2 linked regions of the Persicimonas caeni genome follow. The protein of the gene in region 1 binds, or shares a complex with, the protein of each later gene. Links are inferred from orthologs where the notes say so. Each region holds a gene or a part of one and is shown on either strand. Other genes may lie near its edges.

The links.
Region 2: the proteins of dnaG (region 1) and dnaB are in contact, whole or in part, in a crystal structure (PDB 2R6A), measured with the Geobacillus stearothermophilus proteins. The link is inferred for Persicimonas caeni from one-to-one orthologs. Residues at the interface, in WP_049624496.1 of Geobacillus stearothermophilus: Lys456, Leu457, Leu458, Pro459, Ala460, Asn463, Ala464, Leu467, Leu535, Leu536, Ile537, Ala538, Gln544, Glu545, Asp548, Tyr549, His552; in WP_033016901.1 of Geobacillus stearothermophilus: Ser13, Glu15, Ala16, Gln18, Glu91, Leu92, Asp94, Ala95, Val96, Pro97, Thr98, Ala99, Ala100, Asn101, Tyr104, Tyr105, Ile108.

The regions. Positions count from the first base shown.
Region 1 is NZ_CP041186.1:3,802,198-3,805,235, forward strand. What follows is about bases 54-3,019. They hold dnaG (DNA primase), read right to left. Parts: upstream 2,460-3,019; coding sequence 648-2,459; downstream 54-647. Other genes in these bases: FIV42_RS14160 (universal stress protein), read left to right, coding at 2,675-3,019. Also shown: more of FIV42_RS14160, read left to right, coding at 3,020-3,038. UniProt on the Escherichia coli protein: RNA polymerase that catalyzes the synthesis of short RNA molecules used as primers for DNA polymerase during DNA replication.
Region 2 is NZ_CP041186.1:2,586,915-2,589,822, reverse strand. What follows is about bases 23-2,858. They hold dnaB (replicative DNA helicase), read left to right. Parts: upstream 23-674; coding sequence 675-2,042; downstream 2,043-2,858. Other genes in these bases: FIV42_RS09575 (hypothetical protein), read left to right, coding at 2,149-2,858; FIV42_RS09585 (DUF4388 domain-containing protein), read left to right, coding at 23-470. In the rest of the region: more of FIV42_RS09585, read left to right, coding at 1-22; more of FIV42_RS09575, read left to right, coding at 2,859-2,908. UniProt on the Escherichia coli protein: The main replicative DNA helicase, it participates in initiation and elongation during chromosome replication. Travels ahead of the DNA replisome, separating dsDNA into templates for DNA synthesis.

The DNA.
Region 1 (3,038 bases):
CGAGGTGCTCAGCACGACCGTCAGGATCGTGCGCTCGCCCTCTTCGATGCGCTTGGCAATGGCGACCTCACCGTCGCGGGTCAGAAGCGGCACCTGACCCATCTTGCGCAGGTACATGCGCACCGGGTCGTTGCCCTTGACGAAGTCGCTGCCCTTCTTTTTCTTTTCCCCGCCTTTGGTCTCGGCGCGAAGCTTTTTGCCTGCGTTGGGATCTTCTTTGGGCGGCTCGTACTGGCTGGGCTTTTCGACGACCTGGATATCCAGCTCCTCGAAGAGCATCAGCATGTCGTCGATTTGCTCGCTCGACAACACCCCGGGTGGCAGCGCATCGTTGACCTCTTTGTAGGTCAAGTAGCCCTTCTCCTTACCCATGGCGATGAGCTTCCGAACCTCCAAGCTGGTTGTTCGGACTTCTGCTCGGGCTTTCTGCATCAAGGTGTACTCCTTCTGGCTTACGTGCGAGCCACTGACTGACGGCGTTAACTTCTGGTGCTGTCGACTCGGCTTCATCTACCGCGCGGCTTCATCTACCGGTGATGGATGGCCAGCCGTCAAACTTTTGGCTTTTCGGGCTTATTCCTCAGCCCCCGCAGACTCGGCCCATCGGCCGACTCGGCGCGGTGGCCGCAAAGCGGGGGCCCACACATTTATAGTGATCGATCCCAGTCGAGCGATGCCTTGAACTGGGCGATCTGCTCCTTTTGACGAGTCAATTCCTCGAACTTGTTACGTTCGTTGTAAAAATCAATCTGGTCGAGCTGACGGGTCAGCTCGTCGAGACTGCGCGTGGCCCAATTCTTCTTGAGCGTACGAACGCAGTCTTGGTAAAACTGTAATGCCTTGTCCGGGTCTTCCGGGTCGTAACCTTCATCGGTCAGGGCCTTGGCGACGGTGCGCCGAAAGGCCCCATGATCGATCTTTTCGAGCAGCACCGGCGCGTTGATTTCGCCGTGACGCTCGTAGTGCTGACGCGTGAGCTCGAGAAAATCGGCCAGCTCCTGTGTGCTGAGCAGATTCTCGAGCTCGTCTCCCAAAAATTTGTCGAGCCACTCCGGATGGTCGAGCAGGACCATGAGCACGCCGTATTCGGCGCTGTCCAACTCCAAGGGCCGATGAGCCTCGATGACGGCTTGGCGGGCCCGACTCCTCAACTGATCGGGCCGCCGAATATAATCCTTCAAAAGTTTGGGCGCGATATTTAACCGCCGAGAAACCTCCTGGGCGTAGTGCTCCCAGGCCAGTTGGTTGCCTACGTGGCGTAACACGTCGCCGGCTTCTTCGAGCGCGCTCAACTTGCGGTCGACGTTGTCACCTTCGGCCGGAGCCAGGACTCGATCGAGCGCCCACGCGACAAGTGGTTGGGCCTGCTCGATCTTTTGCGAAAGCGCCTCGGCTCCGTGGCGGCGGACAAACGTATCAGGATCTTCGAGTTCGTCAAATCGTATTACCAGAGCCTCGAGTTTGGCCTCCGAAAACGCCTGTAAACAGCGCACCGTGGCCTCCTCACCGGCACTATCCCCGTCGAAAGCGATGACCACCTGGTCGCAATAACGCTGCAGCAGTCGCGCTTGTTCCGAGGTCAGTGCGGTTCCCATGGGGGCGACCGCGGTGTCGAAGCCCTTGGCGTGCAGGCAGATTACGTCGAAATTGCCCTCGACGAGCAGCGCATAGCCCGCTTTTTGGATGCCCTGCTTGGCCGCGTGCAGCCCGTAGAGCTGCTCGCCTTTGGTGTAAAATTTCGTCTCCGGCGAGTTGATATATTTGGGCGCGTCGTCGTTGGCGGCGATGGTTCGCCCGCCGAACGCCAGGGTGTGGTCCCAGATATCGACCACCGGAAAGACCACCCGATGCCGGAAACGATCGTAGTGGCCCGAGCCTTTGTTGCGCGACAGCGCCAGACCCGCCCGCTCGGCGATCTTGCCGCTGATGCCCTTGCTCTGGAGGTGGTCGAGCAGGTTCTGCCAACCCTGGGGCGCATATCCGAGCCCGAAATTCTTGGCCGTCTCCTCGTCGATCTCGCGCTCGGTCAGATAATGGCGCGCCGCCGCGCCCGCCTCACCCCACAGCTGGGATTCGAAGTAGGCGCGCGCCGTCTCCATGATCTGCCAGTACAGCTTCTTGCCTTCGCGCCGCTTGCGCGCGCGCTTGGCGGCCTGAGGATCTTCTTCCGGAATCTCCACGCCGTTGCGCTCGGCGAGCTGGCGCACCGCCTCCGGAAAGCTCCAACCCTCGATCTCCATCATGAAGCTGATGACGTTGCCACCGACTCCACAGCCGAAGCACTTGAAGATCCCTTTGCTCGGGGTCACGTAAAAGCTGGGCGTATTCTCGTCGTGAAACGGACACAACCCTTTGAAGCTCGACCCCGACTTCTTGAGGCTCACGTAGTTGCGGACGGTGTGCAATATGTCTGCTCGGGCGAGGACTTCCTCGATCACCGATTCAGGAATCAAACCCATCTCTACTCAACTGCCGCGAGTGCCCTCGACGTTTGGCGGTTCTTTTTGCCAGAAAAATCAAGGGCTTGCTCTGGGAGGTCTGCCGGGATTTCAGGGCCCCCCAGTCTAGCGGCGGTTTTTCGTCTGTCAAATTGTCCCCTAGACGCTCTGCGCCAATGTGCTTAGCCTTACAGCGGTTACAGATACCTACAATGCCGTAACAAGGGACACGCACAATGAAGATCGTCATCGGAACGGACCTCTCCGAAAATTCACTGGACGCCGCTCGCCAAGGGTTTGCCATGGCCGAGCGCATGCACCGCGAGGATGACCCGGCCGAGGTCTACGTCGCCTACGTCGAGGGCCAGGGCACCTGGTACCCGCAGGTGGGCACGACCACCATCCTCGACGACCCCGACAACCGCCGACGCATGGAGGCGCAGGTCCACGAGTTTCTCGAGGAGCATCTCGGTGAAGAACTCGAAGGCAAGCTCGACTACGAGCTGATCCTCGAGGAGGGCCGCGCGTCCAAAAAGCTGCCCGAGATCGTCGATCGCCTCGCCGCCGACTGGCTGGTGGTGGGTCAGTCGGGCCAGGGCG
Region 2 (2,908 bases), 1.2 Mb from region 1 along the record:
CGGGAGTGCTCGTCATTCGCACGGAGAACGACACCGCCAAGATCTACTTGCGCGAAGGTCGCATCTTCTACGCCACGATCAACGACGACCCGGACATTTCGCCCTACAAGGCGTTCTACCGGGTTCTGGCGTGGAAGACCGGCACGTTCTCGCTCGAGCAGCCCACCGACGAGACCTTCGACGAAGAGATCGACGAGTCGATCGAGAACTTGTTGATGGAGGGCATGCGCCAACTCGACGAGATCATGAACTTGGGTGACGACGTGCCCGAGCTGACCTCGGAGTTGGTGATCAACCGCCCGCTGGTGCCGCCGCTGCGCAGCCTGACGCCCGAGCTTCTGGACACCATCCAGCTCGTCTTCAACTACGGCTCGGTCTCCAAGGTGCTCAACAAGAGCCTGGCGAGCGACCTCGAGACGATGCAGGATATCGTGTACCTGATTCGCAACGACTACATGCACGTCGAATAAGGCAGCGAAAAAGTAAAAGAGCGAAGAAGTAAAAGAGCGAAGAAGCAAAAGAGCGAAGAAGCAAAAGAGCGAGAGAGCAACGAAGTGTGCTCTTGTCACCCAGCTCTTTTGCTTTTTTGCTTTTTGCTCCTTTCTCTTTTGCTCCTTTCTCTTTTGCTCCTTTGCTTTTTCGCTCTCTCGCTCTTTTGCTGAACCGGAGTCCCCATGACCTCGTCGCCGACGCCGACCCGCCCGCCCGTCGATGAGACGATTCGCGTCCCCCCGCACAACGAGGACGCCGAGCGAAGCATGCTCGGCGCGATCTTGTTGGACAACCGCGTGCTCGACGAGATGATGAGCCAGGTGGACGTCGAGGACTTCTACCGCGAGCAGCACCGCCACATTTACCGGGCGATGACCGATCTGCATCGGCGCGATGAGCCGGTCGACGTCATCACCCTGGCCGACCACCTGCAGGCCGACGATCGGCTCGAGGCCGCCGGCGGGGCGAGCTATCTGGCACGCCTGTCCAACGCGGTGCCTTCGGCGGCCAACGTGGGCCAATACGCCCAGATCGTGCGCCGAAAGTCGGCGCTTCGACGCTTTATCAGCACCGCCGACGCGCTCGTCAACGACGCCTACGGCGACGTGGCTGACGTCGAAGAGTTCATGGACGATGTCGAGCGCAAGCTGTTCGCCATCACCCAGGACGGCCAGAAGAAAGACTACGCCTCGATGCGCGAGGTCATCCAGCGCGCGTTCACCCAGATCGAGGCGCTCTACAACAAAAGTGAGCACATCACCGGTGTGCCCAGCGGATTCGTCGACCTCGACGATATCACCGCCGGCTGGCAGCGAAGCGACCTGATCATCGTCGCCGCCCGTCCTGCGATGGGTAAGACCTCGTTCACCCTGAACATGGCCACCCACTCGGCGGTCGAGCGCAACACCCCGGCGGCGTTCTTCAGCCTCGAGATGTCGAACGAGCAGCTGGCCATTCGTATGTTGTGCAGCCAGGCCCGCGTCGACCAGTCGAAGCTTCGTCGCGGCAATATGACCGAGCAAGAGTGGGCGCGGCTCATCAAAGCGGCCGGCGCTTTGAGCGAGGCGAAGATCTTTTTGGACGACACGCCCGCCCTGCCGATCATGGAGTTTCGCTCCAAGTGCCGCCGCCTCAAGGCCGAGCACGATATCGGCATCGTCTTCATCGATTACCTCCAGTTGATGAAGGGCTCGGGCGGCAACGGCAGCCGCGAACAAGAGATCTCCGAGATCTCGCGTAACCTCAAGGCGGTCGCCAAGGAACTCGACATCCCGGTCATCGCGCTCGCCCAGCTCAACCGTGGCGTCGAGCAGCGTGCCGACAAGCGGCCGATGATGAGTGACCTTCGTGAATCGGGCGCGATCGAGCAAGATGCAGACATCATCACGTTCATTTATCGCGATGAGGTCTACAATCCGGACACCGAGGAAAAGGGGGTTGCCGAGATCATCTTGGGCAAGCACCGCAACGGCTCGATCGGTACGGTCAAGCTGCGCTTCTTCGGGCCAATCACCCGCTTCGAGAACCTCGCGCCCGATATGGAGATGTAGATTTGAATAACCGGCGTCGTCTGTCGTCTCACACCACGCAGCTGCACATGTAGACAAACGTGCGATTCCTCGCACGCTCTTGGAACTGAACCTAACTCAGAAGGAAATGACTGTGTTGAAGACGATTGGATGGAAGACGGTATTGTGTGTGAGTTGTCTGGCGCTTGCGGGGGCGTGGGGCTGCGGCGATGACAACGGCGGCGGCGGTGGAGGCTCGAATAACGGTGGGTCGAATAACGACGGCTCGTCGGATACGAGCAGCTTTAGCGCGCAGGTCGAGACAGAAGGCGGCAACCAGCAACTCGAGGGCGAGCAGGCGGACAGCAAGGCCGGAGAGGGCAGCTGGGGAGCGTCGATCGCCGACAGCAATCTGCAGATTAATTTGACCAGCGCCGACGGCACGGCGGTCACGGCGATGATCGCGACGACCGAGTCACAGAAAGCCCCTGGCGATTTCACGCCGCAGGCGGATATCGAAACCACCTTCGTGTCGATCGTGAGTGCTGCGCAGGGCAACGCGTTTATGAGCACTGGGTCGGGCACCATCACGCTCGATAGCTGCCCGCGCGCTGTTGGTGAGCATGCCAGAGGCTCGTTCAACAATGTCGTGCTCGCCGCCGAAAGTGGCAACTCGACCTGGACGCTCGATGGAAGTTTCGACGTGGTCGTGTACGCCAAAGCGGGCGACCTGTTCTGCAACGAGCAGAGCTCGAGCAACAATACGTCGAACAATAACACCTCGAACAACAACACCCAGCAGTGTAGCGCTGACTGGTGCGCTGACGGCGGCGTGTGCTGCCCCTACATGCAGTGCATGAACTCCTGTGAACTGCAGTGCTTCCAGAGCGCCGATTGCCAGGGCGGCT